Regions from separate parts of the Anabaena sphaerica FACHB-251 genome, predicted to be linked through region 1. Evidence: predicted binding sites of a transcription regulator. Region 1 holds the regulator's gene; each other region holds the start of a gene.

Region 1 (5,595 bases):
TTTACTCTCAAAGGACCGGCTGTATAGGTATCCTCAGCTGCTATGGCTTTAATTTCCAGTGGTTGCTCGGACTGTTGCAATTGGGCAAAAAAGCGTATAAAAGTACCATCTATCTGGACTGTTTCCACAATACCAGCATTGCGAGCGCGAAATTGAGAAGCAGAAATGAGCAAGTCTAGACGTTGCCGTAATTGATATGATGTCATAGTTTTCATATCAGCAGATGTTGTAGCTAGAATCTCACCTGCGGAAAATACCAGTTGATTTGGCATTGCATCAGCAAAAAATTCTATCTGTTTTTCTCCCCTGACATAATTACCCGCAGAGAAAATTCGCACTACATATTCTCGACCATTTTGAATTTGTTTAATTAGTTGCTCAACTCTTTCTTGGGTAACACGCAATAGCTCTGTATTTGCAGGAATTGTACCAGGTTCGCTTAATTGAATGTTGGCATTGCGGTTAGCTTCCTGTAAAATTTGGATTACCACTTTACGAGCAGCAGCAGGTTGCTCTACACGAACTACACCAGCAGCTATAACTTGACCACGAACCAAGGCCAGTTTACCCAGACGCAGGTCACGGTATGACTGATAATATTTTTCTAACCTTGCTACTTCCTGTTCTAAGTATTTTTGCTGGTTTTCCAATTCTTTGAGGCGAGATTCTCTGGTAGCAATTACTTGTTCTCGCTTTTTAATTTCTAAGTTGCGATTTTGAATAAGTGTATCTAAATTAGCAATTTTCTGATCACGTTGTTCAATAACTTCTTGGCGATTAGCAAGCTCGCGATCGCGTTTTTCAATGGCTGTCTTGGCTTCCTCAATCGCTTTTTTGGCTTCAGTATATAGTCGCTGGCGTTCTGCCTTTAATTCTTCTACTGCGCTGTGCAATGCCTGACGCTGATTATAAAGGCTTTCTAGTTCAGCTATAGCTTGTCTGTACTGAATCACTACTTCACCAAGTCGGCTTTGAGTGCCTTGCAGTTGAGCTTGGGTTTTGGCTTGTTGGCTGATAGTGCGGTTAAGTTGAGCTTGTGTTATCCGTTGTTTAGCATTGGCAGCTTGTAAAGATTGATTAATTGTCTGTAAATCCTGCTGTGCCTGAGCTTGTTCTTTTCTAGCTTCATTAAGCTTTTCTTCTACCTGGCTTTTTTCAGTTTCTGCGGTTTTGAGTTGTTCTCGCTTGTTTCTGAGGTCTTTTTGAATATCCTCCAACTCAAACACCCCTTTCCGTAATCCTTCGTCAGCAGCAAATAAAATTGCTAAAGTTGAGGCAGAAATCACACCACCCGTAAAAATAGTTACTATTACCGCTGTGTTTTTGGGACGCAAATTGAATAATGAGAGGCGTGCCTTACCAACTTTTGTGCCGATGCGATCGCCCACTGTGGCAATCACGCCTCCCAGAATTAAAATTGCTGCTATCAGGATGTACCCGGTGGCCATCTTCAACTACCGCCAGAAATGCTTCCAGATACAGCCTACTACTTTCAACCATTGTCTGTGGGGGAAAGGAGATTGGCAAAAGTAGAATTTAGTCAATTTTTAAATTACCTCCGATTGTGGTATTTTTTCTCAAAACACAACTTGACAAAACTTGTACCAATTTCCTCCCCCAGCAGCTTTTAAGTAAATTGCTTACTTAATGTGACAGGTTTATGCACAGTAATCTTTTTCTTGTGGATGGAAATCATTTTTTTCTCGCGTAAATCTCCAAGCAATCTGGTGACAGTAACGCGAGTAGAACCGATGGCTTCAGCGATCGCCTGATGAGATAGCTTCAAATCAATGGTAATGCCATCAGCACAAGGTACACCAAAGTCTCGACAGAGAATTAACAAAAAACTCACCAACCGAGAACCCATATCTCGGTGAGCAAGGGTTTCAATCATCATCTCTGTCTGGAGAATCCGCGAAGATAGCCCCCGTAGCATCAACATTGATAATTCTGGATTTTCCTTGAGTGCTTGCTCTACTTGTTCAATTGGTGCAGAAAGTAATTCTACCGCCGTGAAGGCAACTGCATGGTAGAATCTATCCGACTTATTACCCGTTAGCAATGACAACACGCCAAAAACACTATTTTCCCGCAGCAATGCTACCGTTATTTCTTCTCCTGCCTCATATACCCTGGAAAGTTTCACAGCACCCTTGAGAAGAAAATAAACTCGTTCGGCGGGATCGCCGGGAAAAAAGATCGTTTTGTTGCGTTCAAACGTCTCCACAACCGGTGGAAAGGCTCCAGTTGCCATCTGACGAAAAACATTTGCTAGGGCTTTATCTTGTGTCACGATCATCTCCCTTCCCCTACCCAATGCCGGAAAAACAAAAACTGATTACCTAAGAATACACCTGAAAAATCAAGAAAGCACCGTCAACCTTTCTGTTTTTTCCTATACTTAAATTTATCACTTCATATTCATTTGTTTATCATGATACCTAATTGTTGTTATTTTTAGCTAAAAATTGTTGATCAGTAGTTTAACAAACTCAACTTAAGAGGTTTTTTGGCAGAAAAATTTTCCATATCTTTATAACTTCTTAAACAATCTGCAGAAATTTTGTCGCTCTCAACACCCTACTGAATTAAATTTTTTGAAAATCCCATCCCCAACTAGGTCAAAATATACTCAGCTTCTAGTATTGTAAATATGCTCCTAATGATTGATCACATTGACCTATTTCTATGCTGAATCTGTCCGGAAAAAACGCCCTAGTCACAGGTATTGCCAATAACCGCTCCATTGCTTGGGGTATTGCTCAACAACTACACCAAGCAGGTGCTAACCTGGGCATTACCTATTTGCCAGATGAAAAAGGCAAATTCGAGAAAAAAGTTGCAGAATTGGTGGAACCCCTCAAGCCCAGCCTATTCCTTCCCTGTAACGTTGAGAATGAGGAGCAAATTCAATCTACTTTTGAAACAGTGCGCCAGCAATGGGGTAAATTAGACATCCTTATTCACTGTCTGGCTTTTGCAAACAGAGATGATTTAACCGGAGATTTTAGTCAAACCTCCCGTTCTGGTTTCAATAAAGCTTTGGAAGTTAGTACCTATTCACTGGTACAGTTAAGCGGTGCTGCTAAACCTTTGATGACAGAAGGCGGTAGTATTATTACTCTCTCCTATTTGGGTGCAGTCCGAGCTATCCCTAACTATAACATCATGGGTGTAGCCAAAGCTGGATTAGAAGCCAGTGTTCGTTACTTAGCAGCAGAACTAGGACCCCAAAATATTCGCGTTAATGGTATTTCCGCAGGCCCTATCCGCACTTTGGCATCCTCAGCAGTAGGCGGCATTTTGGATATGATTCATCATGTGGAAAAAGTCGCACCCCTGCGTCGCACTGTCACTCAACTAGAAGTAGGCAATACAGCAGCTTTCTTGTGTAGTGATTTGTCTAGTGGCATCACTGGGCAAATCCTGTATGTAGATGCAGGATATGAAATCATGGGAATGTAATGGGGATTGGGGATTGGGGACTGGAGACTGGGAAAAATTAATCAACTCTTGCCTCTTGCCTTTTGCATGAGTGCCTTCTTTCAATGACTTACGACTCATGACTAACAACCGCATTGCTACAGTTAAGCGCACCACCGGGGAAACTGATGTACAAGTAACCATCAACCTCGATGGTACAGGCATCTGCAAAGCTGCCACAGGGATTCCCTTTTTAGATCATATGCTGCATCAAATCGCCTCTCATGGGCTGTTTGATTTGGATATTCAAGCCAAAGGTGACTGGGAAATTGATGATCACCACACTAATGAAGATGTGGGTATTACCTTGGGTCAAGCTTTACATCAAGCATTAGGTAATAAAAAAGGCATTGTCCGCTTTGGTAATTTCCTTGCGCCTCTGGATGAAGCTCTGATTCAGGTGGCTTTGGACTTTTCTGGACGACCTCATCTTAGTTATGGTTTAGACATTCCTACTCAACGGGTGGGAACTTATGACACCCAACTGGTACGAGAATTTTTTGTGGCGTTGGTGAATCATAGTCAAATGACCTTGCATATTCGCCAATTTGATGGTGTTAATTCTCATCACATTATTGAAGCAACTTTTAAAGCCTTTGCTAGAGCTATGCGGATGGCAGTAGAAATCGATCCTCGTCGTGCTGAAACTATTCCCAGTTCCAAAGGTGTGTTATAAGTTACTATTGGTAGCGCCAGAAAGCTACTCGCTTGGCGATAATTGACACATTAAGATAGTGGTGTTTATTATCGTGATACCGTAAAACTTGTAATCAGTCACACCCAATCGGTAATTGGTAATTTAACCACAATGAATTCTGTTGCAGAAACTCCTGAACCTCAACTGAATCCTGTAGATCAACCACCAGTAGTCCTAACTTCTGAGTTGCGAAAAGTCTATCGCACTGGTTTTTGGCTGAATCAAAAAGTTGTATCTCTCAAAAACTGTTCTCTACAAGTTTACCCAGGACAAACCTTTGGTTTGCTAGGTCCCAATGGTGCTGGCAAAACTACACTGTTAAAACTGTTACTAGGAATTATTCGACCTTCTGCCGGTAGGGGTTTATTATTAGGTAAGCCACTGGGCGATCGCTCTGTGAAGCAACGTATTGGCTACTTACCAGAAAATCCTTATTTATACGACTATCTCACCGGCTGGGAATTTTTGGAATTAGCTGCTGGGTTATTCCAAATTCCCCACAAGATACAGCGTCAACGCATTCCCCAACTTTTAGAATTAGTCGGTTTATCTCAAACTGATGCTCGCAAAAAGCTAATGCGTCGTTATTCTAAAGGAATGCTTCAGCGTGTTGGCATGGCTCAAGCATTAATTAATGATCCAGATTTAGTATTTTTAGATGAACCAATGTCTGGACTTGATCCCTTGGGACGTTACCAAATGCGAGAAATTATTCTCTCACTCAAAGCAGCTGGGAAGACGATATTTTTCAACAGTCATGTTTTGAGTGAAGTAGAACAAATTTGCGATCGCATTGCCATTCTGGCAAAAGGAGAATTAATTTGTGCTGGTTCTCTCAATGAACTGTTAGGCACAGAAAACACATATCATGTTAAAGGTCAAGGTGGCGATGGGGAAGTTCTGAAAAAAAGAATACCTGATCTACAATTTGAACCTGATGGCACTTGGCACGGTATTCTACAAGAAGATTACTATGATTTTCTTGCCAGTCTACGATTAATGGGAGGAAAAATCATCACCATTAACTTATCTCGTCAATCTCTAGAGGAGTTCTTTATCCAACAAATACAAAAACAAAATTCTTCACCTAACTAGTTTAGGCAATTTCTCTAGTGACCAAACCTGAGTTAGTCTTGATTACGGATGTTGTGTGCAGTTTGTTGTTACCTGAATAATATGGGCAGAATGTATAATTAATTTTAAAGTAATAAAAAAGCATAAGTGTAAATTATATTTCTTGTGATACAGCTATATTGATAGTTTTTCTATTTAGAGAAAATTGATATGAGCTACTGTGTCTGAGTTAAGAGTTAATTACCAAAATAATTTCCCAACATAATGTTGCTACCTATAAATTTAAACAGTTACGGTTTAGATAAATCTATTCTTAAAATATTGGAACTATAAATATAAAT
Region 2 (5,595 bases), on a different contig from region 1:
TACACTATCGGTTTCTTATCTGGATATCCAGGCAATGTCTTTAGACCTAACCAAGCTATTCCCCGTGAACAAGTTTTAGTTTCCCTGGCTAACGGTTTGGAATATGCTGCTGGTGGTAATGTTGAAAGCACTCTACAATACTACAACGATTCTGGCAGTATCTCCGGCTATGCCCGCACTCCCATTGCTGCGGCCACTGAGAGAAAAATTGTAGTCAACTATCCTAATGTTAAGTTTCTCAATCCCAGTGTGACTGCTACTAGAGCGCAGGTAGCGGCTTTTATTTATCAAGCCTTGGTTAGTGCTAATCAAGCTGCTGCAATTAACTCACCTTATGTTGTCTCTCTTCAAACCACTCCACCACCAGTCACAACTGTTACTATTCCTCAAGGGACTATTATTCCTGTGAAGTATGAAAAGGCAGCAAAAATTCTGGTAACTAAAGATGAAACTGCTCCTTTAACTTTGACAACATCACAAAGTGTAATTACCCAAGATGGAACAGTGGTTATTCCTGCTGGTAGTCAGGTGATCGGTGAACTCAAACCTGCTCAAGGTGGTTCTCAGTTTGTGGCTCAAAAATTAATTTTGACCAATGGTAAAGAATATAACCTTATTGCCACTTCTGATGTGATTACCAAAACTGAAACTGTGAGAAAAGGCACTAGCACCACTTCAATTATCAAAAATACCGTATTAGGAGCAGGAGCAGCTGCCGCAGTATCTGCGGTGACAGGCGATCGCGCTATTGCTACAGAAGAAATTCTCGGAGGTGCTGGTATTGGGGCGCTGATTGGTCTTTTCTTTGGTAGGAATAGTGTTGATTTAATTGCTATTGAACCCAATACAGATTTAGAAATGACAATTAACCAAAATTTGTTAATTTCTCTGCAATAGTGACTGGGGACTGGGGAGAATCAAGTCAAAAGTCAAAAGTCAAAAATTCTGTTCCCTGTTCCCTTATTTCCCCATCACCAATCACCAATTACCAATTACTAATTACCAATTACCAGTCTTTAACTTCAGGCAACCAAATAATAAAGGTAGTTCCTGGATGTTGAAGTGAAGTAATTTTTGAATTAAATGCGGGGCTAAAAACTTCTATTTCTCCCTGCATTTGTTCTATCAATTGTTTGGCGATCGCAATTCCCAAACCTGTACCGGGAATTTCTGTTTGCGCCTGTACACCTCGGTAATGTCTTTCCCCCAAATGCTCTAAATCTTCTGCTGGAATACCCGGACCTGTATCACTAATCGCAATGCCTTGAAAATTAGCTTTTTTCTGTCCAGCTTGAATCCAAATTTTCCCACCAGCAGGGGTATATTTCAAAGCATTATCAATAATATTACTCAAAACTTCTCTTAATGCTTTAAGATTAGCTTTTGTTAATGGTAAATTTTCAGGAAGATCAGTTATTAATTCCAGATTTCGTTCTTGAGCAATAGCTTGAGCCGATTTTAATAATAGTGCTAATAAATCTGTTAAGTCGCAATCAGTAGCATTTTCCCCTGTTCCTGGCAATAATAGTGGTGGTTTGGCTTCTTTCTGCACCGATGCTTCGACAACAACCTGAGATTCTGCTAGGGGAATGGGTGTTAAATCTGCATCAGTCAAGTCTATCACTTGATCAAACTGTAGCAGCAATTCTTGCAGGCGATCAGTTTCCCGCACTATACTAGTCGCTACATCTCGGTTAGGGTCTGTTGGTCGCAGTCGCTTAAACAGGAGTTTCCCAAAAGTGCGGATAGCCGTCAAAGGGTTGCGAAACTGATGCAAAAGATTATCCAGTAAATCCCTTTGTTGTTCTTGAAGAACTTGCTGTTGATGTAACTGCTGCTGTAACCAAGCTCGACGCTGATCTAAAATGCAAGCGATCGCTATAGTTTTGGCTATGCGCTGAATTTCGCTTTCCTCCCCTTCATTCCAGGCTCGATCTTCCCTTCCCGTTACCAATAACCCCATCATCACACCTTCATAAATCAGAGGTAAAACAATTTGATTGCCACTAAATATATATTCATCTTCTAAATTTGGAGGGGCTGTATTTGTACTTTCTGACTCCTGGGAAGGAGGAGCAGAGACTAGTCCTGCTGTCAATAACTTGCTCCGGTGATTCGGTAATGCCAAAATCTGACCAAATTTGATTTGCTTGTTGACTGTCCCCTGGGCTAGTTGATCTCTGTACTTTAATCTTGCTGTCTCAGGGGAAACCACCACAGGGATCAATTGAGCCTCACCTGTGGGGCTATCTACTAATTCTTGCGTTAAGTAGACAACACTCAAAGACGCTCCCAGTCCTTGGGTTAATAGAGATATTTGCTCTTGGCATAGAGCAATAAAATCAGAACTGGCAGACATTAACATTTTTTAGCTCTTGCTCAAAATTATGGACTAGCAGGGACAAATAGAAAAGATGCTAAATTTTTCGCGATCGCACTTTCAGCTTAACTAAATCTTCTCATTAATGCTTTATTCCCGGGAATGATATTTTTACTCCCAGAAAATACAGAGCTAGAGGCAGTTGGCTGAAATGCTCATCAAATCTACTAATTTGTGGTTTATTGGCCGCCTTCTAGTTATTTTCACTGTACTTGCACTCATTACTTAGCTACAGATAATTTCTCTAAATTTCCAAAGGATGACTAGGGTTGTATCAAAACGTTAAAAACCATTGATTTTTTCAAATATAACTTATATAATTACGACGGGTTTTGTAGCTATGACTACAATCTTATAGCTTGAAAGAGGAGGACAATAGGTTGGCAAGGAGACGTAAACGGAAAAGTCGTCGTCGTCAAGAAGGACGACGGATTTTAGAACACGTGCCTCAATACAGCATCGAAAGTGGCGAAGATAAACCTGTGACAGCAGCGAGAAAATTTATTCAAGCTGAAGGTATTTTGCCTCCTGCCTTGCTACTTGTAAAACGGAACGAACACACCACAGACCGTTATTTCTGGGCGGAAAAAGGTCTGTTTGGCGCTCAATACGTAGAAGAAAATCATTTCTTGTTTCCCAGTCTGAGGGTCTTGGAAGCTCCCGCTGGTCAAGAATTAGTGGCGGTGGCTACTCGTTAACATCTAGAATGATCCTCTTACGCATTGAATCTGACTTCTTACTTCTGACTCTGACATTAATTAACTGGCAAAATTGATCAGTTTATGCAAAAATTCAATTTTTTTTAAGTTTGTAGCTGAACTGCCAGTAAAGCTTATCCAAATTAGATCATCAAATCCTTTGCAGCCTGCGGTTGCATAATTTGATATCTAGTATGCTGATCCAGAAGGGAGTAGCAACAAAATCAAGCACATACAAAAGCGTCTTGCTTTGAATATTTTGGCTACAGTTGCCAAAATTATCTGTCAGCAAATTTAGATTTAGATTTAAATTTTGTCGATGACAGAAATCGTTAGCAAAACTGCCAACTTTAGATTTTTTCTGCCTCCTCCCTACTGTTCCTTTTCCTCAAAAGTCAGTCAGAAGTTTGCACTTCATCATCAGGACGTGCTTCTCTCAAGCAAAAACTAAAAACCTTCAATCAACCATCTTTAACTGTAAAACCCTCTGTAACTCAGCGAGTTCATCTCGATGGGCAATAACAGTGATGATACTTGAGGAGTGTTGTTCATTTTGGATAGAATCCATTGTGAGTGACACTTTCTCAATTCTCCCAGCTTTTTGCCAATAAAATATACCACTCAAGGGAGATAACAGGACTAAGGACAGTAAAAACGGACTTTGACTCGAAGAAAGTTGAGCTAAAACCAGAGATAGACAAGCAAAACCAACGGCTGCTAAAACAGTTAAAAAGATAGCTAAAAACCAGCTAGGTCTGACAAACCCTTCAAAAGTGACTTGGTTTTTTTCTTGGTCTACAGATGTAACACGGTAGGAGCGGGAGCGAAAATACTCCTTGAGTTGAGTCATCAAACTAGCTTCATCTTGCTCAGATACTAATTGCGCTTTTTCTGTGCGGTCTTTAGTAGAAGCGCGGATAAAGAAAAACAGTCCCACCGATAACAACAAAGTTAGCAGGAAAGTAGATGGCACAATAGCAGTATCCATAATTAATTGTTACTGTTTCACTTGATCTGACTTATTCATTATCAATTATTCTTGATAGGGATTGTCAGGATTTTTAGGCTAGACAATAATTGTTTTTTCCCAATCCTCAATCCCCAGTCCCCTATCCCCAGTTCCTTATGACACAAAACTCCGAAACCCCATCCTCTAATATTCGAGCGATCGCCCAAATATTTCGACTCGCTGGTTGGATTAGTTTCTGGATTCAACTTGTACTAGGTGTAATTTCTGGGATAATAGTATTATTATTCGCATTTTTCAGTCAAAGAGCAGGTAGTCCCAACAACAATCCTGGAACTGGATTTGGCGTATTTCTGGCTGTTTGTGGGCTAGTTGTTTTAGGTGTGGGGATGTACTTAGCCTATCGTTACACCAGAATTGGCAAACAACTAGATTCCTCCAATCCTGCCAATCGTCCCCGTAAACTAGAAAGCGTGCAAATATTAAGATTGGGGCTATGGGTGAACTTAGGAGGGATTCTGGTGACACTTTTGGGAGCGCAAGCAATAGTTGGTACGCTGGTAGCTAGGTCAATATCTCCACAAGCCGTAACTACTCAATTATTTGACCCCACTCGGATTATTAGCGGTTTAGATATGCTGGTAGTTCAGGCTAATACAAATACTATTTCAGCGCATTTTGCAGGGCTTGTAGCTTCACTATTTCTGCTAAATCGCATTACCAAGTGATAATTGCGTGAAGAAATGATATAACAACTTAGAACCGACCAAGAACAAGCAAAAAATGCTAGATATTAAACAAATAAGAGAAAATCCCCAACTCGTACAAGACAAGTTGAACAGTCGTAGTGGTAAATACGACATTCAGCCTATTTTAGATTTGAGCCAAAAACAACGAGAATTAGAAGGAAAACGCAACGAACTTCAAGCCCGTAGTAATGAAATTGGTAAACTGGTTGGACAAAAGGTAAAATCTGGTGTTAATCCTCAAGATGCGGAAATTCTTGCTTTAAAGGAAGAAGGAAACACCCTCAAAACCACATTAAGCGAATTAGAACCCCAGGAAAAAGAGTTAAAAGCGCAAATTCAAGATTTACTCTTAGCACTTCCTAACCTTCCTAGTGATTCTACCCCCATAGGTCAAAGTGAAGATGATAACCTAGAAGTGAGAAGATGGGGAGATGAATATAAACCGGAAAACCCGAAGATTTTACCTCATTGGGAAATTGGGGAAAAGTTGGGAATATTGAACTTTGAAAGGGCTGTAAAAATTGCCCAAAGTCGGTTTGTGAGTTTGATAGGTGCGGGTGCGGCTTTAGAAAGAGCATTAATTCAATTTATGCTTTCTAAGCATATTGAAAATGGATATATTGAAGTTAGTCCACCGTTGTTAGTAAATACTGATTCGTTAATAGGAACAAGTCAGTTACCGAAATTTGCAGAGGAAAGTTTTAAATGTGCAGATGATGATTTGTGGTTAATTCCGACTGCGGAAGTTCCGGTAACAAATTTTTATCGGGGAGAAATTATCAACGCGGAAGAATTACCAAT
Region 3 (5,595 bases), on a different contig from region 1:
TTGCCGATATTTCTGATACTCATCTGTGCATTTTAAATAAATTCAATGTTGTAGATTATCATCTACTAATTATTACCCGCGCTTTTGAAGAACAAGAAAGCTTACTTACTTTAGAAGATTTGGCCGCAATGTGGGCAATTTTAGCTGATTTTGATGGTTTAGTATTTTACAATGGCGGTAAACTTGCCGGTGCGAGTCAGCGACATAAACATTTACAAATTGTCCCTCTTTCTGGTCAAGAGATTCCTATTACACCATTAATAAAAGATGTAAATTTTTCAGATGCGATCGCATCTATACCCGAACTTCCTTTTTTACACGCTTTCACAACTCTTCAAATGGAAGAAAGCACCATAGTAACTTTAGAAAAATATCATGCTTTACTGGAGGCAGTTGGTATTGGGGCTGTTGATAATCATAAACAATCTAGGGCTTATAATCTTTTAGCTACGCGAGATTGGATGTTGATTGTACCCCGTTCTCATGAAGAATTTGAGTCAATTTCTATCAATTCTTTGGGGTTTGCTGGTGCTTTGCTGGTGCGGAATACTGAACAATTGCAACTACTTAAAAATATAGGACCCATGAATATTTTAAAGAATGTTACTTTCCCAAATAATATTAAGTTCGGATAATTACACCACGGGAGCAAGTAAATGGAGAACACATCTTCAGCTGAACTCATATAGCTGTAGCCAGGATAATTAGGACATGATTAGTCCTTGAAACCAAAGAATAACAAGGGTTTTACTCTTGCATGAGAGCAAGATTGCCTCTTGCCTTCTGCTATATTTGGGATTAGAAAAAGTAAACGCACCTTGCCCAAACAGCCAAAGTGCGCTCATAAATTAGTCCCACTCAATGAGGACTTTGTTTGTGTAGACGCGATTTATAATCGCTTCGCCAACAAATCTAGTTAAACATCCTGTTCGCTCAATTCACGAGTCATATAATCAAAAGGCTCATCCACAAAAGCAGTATTAGTAATCCCCGCAGCCGCTGCTTGTTCCCTAGCAATATCCTTCATAATCTGGATACCGCGCACAGTAGGGCTAATAGGTACTCCCAAAGAATTGTAAGTTTCCCGTAAGCCTTGCAATACACGCTCATCCAACACATTCATATTGGCTGCAACCAGCGCATAAGTAGCATAGCGTAGATAATAGTCCATATCACGCAAACAAGCTGCATAACGACGAGTTGTATAAGCATTGCCACCAGGACGAATCAATTCTGGTAGTTCTTCAAACAACTTAGAACCAGCTTGCTTAACAATAGCTGCCGCATTAGAATTAATTGCAGCTGCCGCTTGCACTCTTGCCGTACCAGTTTCAAAGTAAGACTTGAGGCTATCAATCGCATTCCGGTCAAAATATTTTCCGGCTACGTCATAATTCTTAATTAAAGTTGTAACTGCATCGCGCATTCCGGTTTCTCCCAATCGTTACTATCTATGATTTGATATTAATTTGGTTGCACTCATGCACCAGTAGAATTTTGTGCCATTCACATAAAATAGATACGGCACAAAACCATCCATACCACTACTTAAGGATTCTATGCCAAAGTTGACCCCGTTAAGATGAAGTTTCTTGTTTTGTGCAGATTAAGAAAGAAAGGTTAATATAACCTGTAATCCAGACGATCTGTAACAAAAACCACAAACTTGCCTCAAGTCAACTATTTACGATATTCCTGGTGGTGTGTCACAACTTGGGTTAGCGCCGCAGAGTGAGGATATTGTGGCAAAGTCTGGTTTTATTTTAGGAAAATGGGTACATAAGGAGTAACAATGACAACCCCAAAAGAAGTCTTGAAAATGATTCAAGACAAAAACATTCAGATGATTGATCTGAAATTCATTGATACACCAGGGACTTGGCAACATTTGACCATGTACCAGGACCAAATCGATGAAAGTTCATTCACTGATGGTGTTCCTTTCGACGGTTCCAGCATTCGGGGTTGGAAAGGCATCGAAGAATCAGACATGACAATGGTGTTAGATCCAAACACAGCTTGGATCGACCCCTTCATGAAAGAGCCAACTCTAAGTATTATTTGTAGCATTAAAGAACCACGCACAGGCGAATGGTATAACCGTTGCCCCCGTGTAATTGCTCAAAAAGCAATAGACTACCTTGCTTCTACAGGACTTGGTGACACAGCTTTCTTTGGTCCAGAAGCTGAATTCTTCATCTTTGATGATGTTCGCTACGACCAAACCGCCAACTCAGGTTACTACTACGTAGATTCTGTAGAAGGTCGTTGGAATACTGGTAGAGAGGAAGGCCCCAACCTGGGCTACAAAACCCGCTTCAAAGAAGGTTACTTCCCAGTTCCACCAACGGATAGCTTTCAAGATATGCGGACAGAAATGCTGCTAACTATGAAAGACTGTGGCGTACCTATTGAAAAGCAACACCACGAAGTTGCTACTGGTGGTCAATGCGAACTCGGTTTCCGCTTTGGTAAACTCATCGAAGCAGCAGACTGGCTAATGACCTACAAATACGTCATCAAAAACGTTGCTAGAAAGTACGGCAAAACCGTTACTTTCATGCCAAAACCAATTTTTGGTGATAACGGTTCCGGTATGCACTGTCACCAATCTATTTGGAAAGGCGGTCAGCCTTTATTTGCTGGTGACAAGTACGCTGGTATGAGTGAAATGGGACTATACTACATTGGTGGTATTCTCAAACACGCTCCAGCATTGTTAGCAATCACCAACCCCACTACAAACTCTTACAAGCGTTTAGTACCTGGTTATGAAGCACCAGTAAACTTGGCTTACTCCCAAGGGAACCGTTCTGCTTCTGTGCGGATTCCTCTGTCTGGTAATAACCCCAAAGCCAAGCGGTTAGAGTTCCGTTGTCCAGATGCGACTTCTAACCCCTACTTAGCGTTTGCTGCTATGCTTTGCGCTGGTATTGATGGTATCAAGAACAAAATCCATCCTGGTGAACCTTTAGATAAGAATATCTATGAACTTTCTCCAGAGGAACTAGCTAAGATTCCTTCTACTCCAGGTTCTTTGGAATTGGCTTTAGAAGCACTGGAAAATGACCATGCTTTCTTAACCGAAACTGGCGTATTCTCAGAAGATTTCATTCAAAACTGGATTGACTACAAACTGGCTAACGAAGTTAAGCAGATGCAGTTGCGTCCCCATCCTTACGAATTTTTCCTCTATTACGATTGCTAATTGCAAGCAGTATAGGGGTTTTCGTCTGGATATCAAACGCAAAAGGAGTACAACCTTGTTGTACCCCTTAATACTTAATATTCCAATTAAGTCAATTTTTAGCCACCCTTTGGGGTGGCTTTTTTTAGTTTTCAATTTGGCTAAAAAATAGAATTAGAACAAGTTGGGATATTTACTATTATTCAGATATTCCTTCAGAATCTATCCATCTGGACTCTTAGCTCATGGAAGCATGACTGCTGCTATAAAGCGTTTGTGTAGTAGGATCTATCTTCCCTTGAATGGGGTTCCAGTAGTGGCATAGTTCTTGGGGAAGACCTAATTCCTGTGTAGCACGCATCAGCATTGATTGTTGACGGTTCTTAACTTGCTGATGTTGACGTACCATTAACGCACGAGATTTTTCTTGAATAGACATACTTACCATCCTCTCTAGTTTTTTAGTAATAGTTGATTAACTTTTTTGCTTCACATATTCATAATAGCCATAATTCTGTATCATACACTACGGAATTACAATTTTGTTACAAAAATTTATAAATGAGCGATCGCCAACCCTGGAAATTGCTACCCAAGCCAGAAGAGACCCCTCCGGCTACAGATGTCAAATCCCTTCTTGCCTGCGCTTCATCTTCCCTTGGGAAATAAGTCCAAAGGAGTAGCTTTTTCAGAAAAACCTTTATTTATGACTTTTAGTTACATAAAATAATTAAAGTCAATAAAACTTCACCTATTATTTATGCTGGATAACTTAACAAAGCTGACTTATCAAACCTTTCAACAGAGCAAAAATTACTTTGGCCTGGCTCACAAAATCCTCAGTTCACAGTTAAGAAACCTAGTCCACCCCACAGTAGTTCAAATGAGCAACGCCTCTCCAGAGGTGATTGTCAAACTACAAAACAGGTTAAATCAGCTGCTAGAGGCAGATTGGCAGGATGCCCAAAAACAAATATATCCCCAAAGTTTATTATTTGATAACTCCTGGGAAGACTTTTTTCGTTACTATCCAATGCTTTGTCTAGATTTACCCCAGATGTGGGAACGAATCACACAAAATAGATATCAAGATTTTTCCCCAGAAACATATCAAGAGGGTTATCCCAACTATTATTTGCAGAACTTCCATCACCAAACTGATGGTTATTTGAGCGACCTGTCAGCAAACTTGTATGACTTACAGGTAGAAATTCTCTTTGGTGGTGCAGCCAATCCTATGAGACGGCGGATTCTGGCTCCCCTTAAACATGGACTGCAAAAATTCCAGGGACTTCCCCCAAGACAACTCCGCATTTTGGATGTAGCTTGTGGCACAGGAGCTACATTGAAGTTGATAAGAGCAGCTATGCCTCAAGCGTCTTTATTTGGTACAGATTTATCGCCAGCTTATTTGCGTAAGGCTAATCAACTATTGTGTCAAAATCCGGGCGAATTGCCGCAGCTTTTGCAAGCTAATGCCGAAGAATTACCTTATCTAGATAATTATTTTCATGCTGTAACTTCTGTTTTTCTTTTTCATGAGTTACCAGCTTCAGTACGTCAGACAGTTATTGAGCAATGCTTCCGAGTCACCAAACCAGGAGGAGTTTTAATTATCTGTGATTCGATTCAAATGAATGATTCACCTGACTTAGCTGATATGATGGATGGCTTCCCCAAGATGTTCCATGAACCATACTACAGACATTACATTGCTGATGACTTGGTAGAGCGATTAGAGAAAGTGGGCTTTCAAGACATAGAGATACAAGTCCACTTTCTGAGCAAATATTTTATTGCTTATAAGAAAGAAGGCTGAAAACCCTTGAGTCTATGAATGTAGAATCCCCGCGTCTTTAGACCGGGGAGTGTCAAAAACCAGCTTAATATAATGCAGAAATCTTATTGCCTTCAGTGGCATAACCGTTAACAGTCCATCAGACCAATTTGGATTTGAGATTGTGGATTAACAGTAGAGGCAGGAACAAACATCGTATCCACTACTTTTAACAGATGCCTGAACCTGCCCCTACACTAATAGGCTGTTCCATGAATCTCAAACAATACTAAATATTCCAACGAGCTTGGTATCACACCAAATTTAACGGTTTCATCACAGAAATAACAGTCCTATTCTGCTATATAAACCCTAGACGAGTCTAGACCTTTACTTCTTACTTCAACGGGAGCATGGGAGCGGTTATCCCTCCATAAGCATATTCGCAAAGCGAACGCTGCGCGAACACGCTTTAGCCAAACGCAAGCAATTAATTGATGGATTTTAATCCATTATGAGCAACAAGAAAAACATTTTGTTGCTAACATGACAAGCTCTATACATAAGGCATACTCGTAGTTTTGTATATGCTTGACCATGATTGGATAAGGTTGTCAATATTTGTGTCAAC
Region 4 (5,595 bases), on a different contig from region 1:
CACGGAAAATCAAGGGTTTGAAACCCACGCAGGTGGGTTTTGTATGTATAGCCGTGACTTCCAGTCGCCTGGTGCAAGATGTGAGTATTCTCTATTCCCTATTCCTTATTCCCTAACAAATACAAGTATTGATTAAATCCTCAACTCCTGTCACTGGGAATATTTTTGTATTTAATTCCCTCGATACTTCCTCAACACTCATATCATCTAAAAATATCAACTCCCCATGTTTGAGCATGACACTAGGCAATAAAATACCGTCTCCTAAATCTTGCCCTTTTAAGTGGAAAAGTAAATCATGTCCGGTTAATAATCCCGTAACACTGATATTTTGCCCCCAATAATCACTACATAAGGCACGCATTTTCACTTCTAAACCTTCCACAGCATTTAACTGTTTAACAAGTGGTTGAAATGCGTTTTCCACTGCGTTACCCACAACCCAAGTTAAATTTTTCTGGAGAGAGATTTTTGGTGGTAGTAGTTTATTAGCAACACTGGTAAATTGCTTAATAAACAAACGTATTGAACCAACACCATTATCTATTTGCGGATATTCTTCATATTCAGCTTCACTAGGTAATTCTTCACCAGCAATTAAAAACCATTCATCGGCTAACCAAGCCACACTAGAACCGTATTTATGCCGAAATTCTTGAGATAGTAATTTCACTTGAGATATTACTTCTTTCGCTTTTTCTCGCGTCACAGGTACGAGTTCATCTTCTTGGGGACGAAATCGCGTTAACCCAACGGGAACAACTGCTACTGATGCTACTGCTGGGATTTCTCCTGTATGAAAAAATGTCAAATCTCTCAGTGTTTGTTCTAGATGTTCACCATCATTTATCCCTGGACAAACTACTACTTGAGCATGAATTTGTAAGCGTCTTTCTTGAAACCATTTGAGTTGTTCTAAAATCTGCGCTGCACGATGATTTTTTAATAGTCTAATTCTCACTTCTGGTTCTGTCGCATGAACAGAAACATACAAGGGAGATAACCGCATTTGTTCAATGCGTTGCCATTCTCTTTCTGGTAAATTAGTTAAAGTTAAATAAGAACCATATAAGAAACTCAAACGGTAATCATCATCTTTGAAATACAAGCTAGAACGTTTACCTGGTGGTTGTTGATCAATAAAGCAAAATGGACAACGGTTATTACATTGAATTAAATTATCAAATAATGCGGTAGCAAATTCTAGCCCTAAGTCTTCATCATAATCTTTTTCAATTTCAATATGATGAGTTTTCCCAGCCGCATCTAATACTTCTAGTTCTAAAATTTCATCTGCACACAAAAATTGATAATCAATTAAATCACGGGGTTTTGTCCCATTAATAGCAACAATCGCATCGCCAACTTCAAAGCCAATTTCAGCAGCAATGGATTCAGGAAGCACCTTGGTAATTTTAGCAGGATGAATGGTAGACATATATCAGGGAATAGGGAACAAGTAATAGGGAATAGGGAACAGGGAATTTAGATTTTAGATTGGAGGTAAGAATTCAGGTAGGGCAATAAGATCCCCGACTTCTTTTGTTTATTGTGTTCACAAATTATAAATTGATGTCAGAAGTCGGGGATCTAGGTATGAACGAGTGCTATAGCTGAATACTTACGATTGGAGTTCATGAAATACAATCCAAAATCCAAAATCCAAAATTAAGAACTCCTGACTCCTTTAAAATTATCCCTGCCAACCTGTTGCGATCGCTAATAAAATGGCACTACCAAAAGCCAATCTATACCAAACAAAAACAAAGGTATTTTTGGTTTGTAAGTACCGAATCAGAAATGCAATTGATAGGTAGGAAAAAATAAAGGTGGAAACAATCCCTATAACTAATAGTAAAACTATGTTATCGGGTAATTGTTGTTGCTCAAACAGCTTAAATATTTTCAGGCTTTTATAGAGGGTTGCTATTGTCAGAGTCGGAAAACCTAACAAAAATGAAAACTTCGCTGCTGTATCACGTTCTAATCCTAAAAATAAGGCAGTCGTTAGGGTTGAACCAGAACGAGAAACCCCAGGAATCAAAGCTAGAGTTTGTCCTAATCCTACCAAAATACCATCCCGAATTTGCAAGGAATCGAAACCACGCTTGCGAGTGCCAAATTTTTCTGCTAAACCTAATAAAATAGCCATGATAACTGACATTATAGCGATAATTAATGCACTTTCAGGTAAAACGTCTTTCAACAGAAAGCCAAAAATTAATGCAGGCATTGTGCCTACAGCAATACCCACAAAAATTTTCCATTCTTCCCGTTCCCAATCTTTATCCTTGAGTGCAGTAATTGCACCTTTAACAATACTAGAAATTAGTGACCAAAAATACAGCAATATTGCTATAACACTACCAAATTGAATGGCATCAACAAAATCTTTATCACCTAGTTCTTTCCAAGCAAATATCTTGGTGACAATTAAAAGATGTGCTGTACTGCTAATCGGTAAAAACTCTGTAATACCTTGTACTATACCCAAAATAAATGCCTGCAACCATTCCGGGGTTAAATTTTCCGTGTTTTCTGCCACGGCCAGCAGTTGCGAGGATAGTACACATATACTACTTGCTTCTAACATTGTCTCCATCAAACAGACTCCCACAATGGATGCGTAATTCTAGCAAATTATCCAACCTGATCCGCTGTTGTCATCAGTTTTTCCGGGCAAGTTTCACAGGCGACTGGGAGGTCACAAGAAGCAGGGGAGCAGGGAGCGGGGAGCAGGGGGGAGAGACTGGGACAAAGCTTGTACCCCGCCCCAGCCGAGCGCCCTGGAAGGGCGGGGCTTCTTACCCATGCTCCGCTTCGCTCCGCGCAGAGAGCAAGGGCTTGCTCCCCCTGCTCCCTGCCCCCTTCCCCTCTGCCTCTTTTTCAACTCCTGACTTCTGACTCCTATTTCCTATCAGTTTGAGATTTACTGAAATTTACAGTATAATAAAAATGCCCCTGGGGGGGATTTAAGAATGTGATACTGTAGATAAGTAAAGTTTAGTAACAAATATTAAAAACTTTGATTAATAATACGTTGTCCTCCTACACTACTGCCAACTCCTCTATTGAGACTGATTTGCATACCGCTGACACCAAGCACAGAGGTATGCAAGAATTAGAGTCTACCCTTTCCTTATTGCCCTCACTGCCTACTGCAATCTCTTGGAGGCAAACTTGGTTAGTGTTTGTGGCAGCAGTATTTTTGGTATCAGTACCAGTATTTATAGAAGCACCGCTAGTGCGATCGCTACCCAGTCTCAGTTTAGTAATCACAGGATTTTGGATTTGGCTGAGTTTGACATTAATGTCACGGACCCAAACCTATCTTTGGGGAGATTTACTCTTAGGATTTAGCTGGAGTTGGTTAACAGGGGCGATTTACTGGGGTTGGTTACGTTGGGAACCCTTGTGGCACTTACCCATAGAATCAATCGGCCTACCCTTCGCTATTTGGTGTCTGTGTAAAAATTGGGGCAAAGTCGGTAACTGGTTTTATCTAGGTTCTCTATTCGGCACAGTTTTAACAGATATATACTTCTACCTAGTAGACTTAATGCCCTATTGGCGGCAAATTATGAGAACAGATGCCCAGGGAGCGTCACAAATCTTAAAAAATGCCCTAGCACAAGTGCAAACTCCTTGGGGAGAAGCTTGGGCAATCATTCTGGCCTTAGCACTATTGACAGTTGGGCTAGTATCTTTAGGTAAAAAGCAACTGCATTGGTACGCCTTTAGTGGAGCAGTTTTGAGTACAATTTTAGTGGACAGTCTGTTTTTACTAGCTGCGGTTCTTGCCTAAAATTTTCAGGTACCAAATTTCAGTTACCAAAGCTCAATGATTAGCAATAAATTTTTACAAAGTAAAATCAAAAAAAAATCCCTAACGTGGTAATGACAAATAATACCCGAAGTTTCAACTTCAAGTACAGCTAAGTTGGGTAGTTCACTAAGCTGTATATTAGTTTGTGATGACTGCTGTGTGTTGATTCAGCTATCAGCTATTAACTAAGAGCATGAAGTCCGAGGCAGCAAGTAATTCATCAGCCCCTCAGTTATTAGTAGGGTTGAATTATTACTCCATACTTCTCACTTAAGCCGATAGTTGACAGCTTGTAGTTGAAAGCTTTTATTCCTGTTTGATGGAAAGAGGTAGAAAGATCGTGAAAGGATTAGTACGTTTATTAACAGTATTTAGTTTGTTGCTCGGCTGCTGGGGATGGTTAGCAACTAATCAAACAGCCCAAGCTGCTAGTTTCAACAGCTTTAGTTGGCCACAAGTTCCTGTTATGGCCATTTCACGCCAAAATAGGGCAGATCAGAAGCTGGCAACAGAATTTGGTAAAAAAATTGATTTGAATAATACCAACATTGCCGCTTTTCAACAGTATCCAGGGCTTTATCCCACCTTGGCTAAGAAAATCATCCAAAATGCTCCTTACAAGAGTGTAGAGGATGTATTGGATCTGCCAGGATTGAGTGATCGTCAAAAACAAACCTTACAAGCCAACTTAGATAACTTCGCAGTCACAGAATACGAGCCTAACTTCAACGAAGGAGACGATCGCATTAACAACGGTATCTACAGATAGATAAATCTAGTTGGTCATTGAGCAAGAGGTGACAGGTGACAGGTGACAGGAGGCAGGAGGCAGGAAAGATTTTTCCCCATCTCCCCAGTCCCCAGTCCCCAGTCCCAGTCCCCAGTCCCCAGTCCCCAGTCCCCAGTCCCAGTCCCCAGTCCCCAGTCCCCACCTCCCCTAACCTTGTCTCAGATAGATATTCCTAACCAATTTGATGTATTAGTAGTCGGCGCTGGCGCTGCTGGACTATACACAGCATTGTGTCTACCAGAAAGCTTACGCGTAGGCTTAATTACTAAAGAAACTGTGACTTTATCCGCCAGTGATTGGGCGCAAGGTGGTATTGCCGCAGCTGTAGCCCCAGAAGATTCACCCCAACTGCATATTGAAGACACTTTAAAAGCCGGGGCGGGTTTATGTGATCTCAAAGCCGTAGAATTTTTGGCTGAACAAGCCCCTAGCTGTATTCAATCCTTAGTTAACTTAGGGGTAGCCTTTGACCGTCATGGTAACACCCTAGCTTTAACTTTGGAAGCTGCCCATTCTCGTCATCGCGTTCTTCACGCCGCAGATACCACAGGTAGGGAAGTAACCACCACTCTCACAGCCCAAGTATTGCGTCGTCAAAATATCCAAGTTATTCAGCAAGCTTTGGCTTTGTCCTTATGGATAGAACCAGAAACCGGTCGCTGTCAGGGAATCAGCCTGTTTTATCAAGGCAAAGTTACATGGGTAAAGGCTGGCGCTGTAGTTTTGGCAACCGGTGGCGGTGGTCAAGTATTTGCCCAAACTACTAACCCTGCTGTGAGTACAGGTGATGGGGTGGCTATAGCTTGGCGGGCTGGGGCTGTTCTCCGGGATTTAGAATTTGTCCAATTTCATCCTACAGCCCTGACAAAACCAGGGCGCTTTCTCATCAGCGAAGCGGTACGCGGTGAAGGGGCGCATCTTGTCGATAACGAAGGGCGGCGTTTTGCTTTTGACTACGATCCAGCAGGTGAACTTGCAC

The links. Region 1 encodes NtcA, which controls nitrogen genes in cyanobacteria. Its sites were predicted from a motif close to TNTGTANNNNNNNNTACANA; they were not measured.
Region 2: a site for NtcA is predicted at 2,712-2,731, ahead of H6G06_RS09480 (DUF3155 domain-containing protein). Genes of this name have one in related genera too.
Region 3: a site for NtcA is predicted at 3,701-3,720, ahead of gifA (glutamine synthetase inactivation factor IF7A). Genes of this name have one in related genera too.
Region 4: a site for NtcA is predicted at 3,004-3,023, ahead of H6G06_RS01440 (DUF3120 domain-containing protein). Genes of this name have one in related genera too.

What each region holds. Positions count from the first base shown of each region.
Region 1 is NZ_JACJQU010000030.1:32,170-37,764, forward strand. It holds gene H6G06_RS25725 (DUF3084 domain-containing protein) at 1-1,448, opposite strand, end outside; gene ntcA (global nitrogen regulator NtcA) at 1,628-2,299, opposite strand; gene fabI (enoyl-ACP reductase FabI) at 2,689-3,465, shown strand; gene hisB (imidazoleglycerol-phosphate dehydratase HisB) at 3,563-4,159, shown strand; gene H6G06_RS25745 (ABC transporter ATP-binding protein) at 4,292-5,275, shown strand.
Region 2 is NZ_JACJQU010000004.1:129,873-135,467, reverse strand. It holds gene H6G06_RS09490 (S-layer homology domain-containing protein) at 1-897, shown strand, start outside; gene H6G06_RS09485 (GAF domain-containing sensor histidine kinase) at 1,007-2,365, opposite strand; gene H6G06_RS09480 (DUF3155 domain-containing protein) at 2,761-3,078, shown strand; gene H6G06_RS09475 (cofactor assembly of complex C subunit B) at 3,536-4,066, opposite strand; gene H6G06_RS09470 (DUF3611 family protein) at 4,204-4,773, shown strand; gene serS (serine--tRNA ligase) at 4,829-5,595, shown strand, end outside.
Region 3 is NZ_JACJQU010000001.1:221,363-226,957, reverse strand. It holds gene H6G06_RS00880 (ATP adenylyltransferase family protein) at 1-635, shown strand, start outside; gene apcB (allophycocyanin subunit beta) at 917-1,426, opposite strand; gene glnA (type I glutamate--ammonia ligase) at 1,793-3,208, shown strand; gene gifA (glutamine synthetase inactivation factor IF7A) at 3,426-3,626, opposite strand; gene H6G06_RS00860 (class I SAM-dependent methyltransferase) at 3,948-5,006, shown strand.
Region 4 is NZ_JACJQU010000001.1:345,092-350,686, reverse strand. It holds gene H6G06_RS01450 (TIGR03279 family radical SAM protein) at 113-1,438, opposite strand; gene H6G06_RS01445 (undecaprenyl-diphosphate phosphatase) at 1,694-2,602, opposite strand; gene H6G06_RS01440 (DUF3120 domain-containing protein) at 3,026-3,805, shown strand; gene psbU (photosystem II complex extrinsic protein PsbU) at 4,167-4,595, shown strand; gene nadB (L-aspartate oxidase) at 4,770-5,595, shown strand, end outside.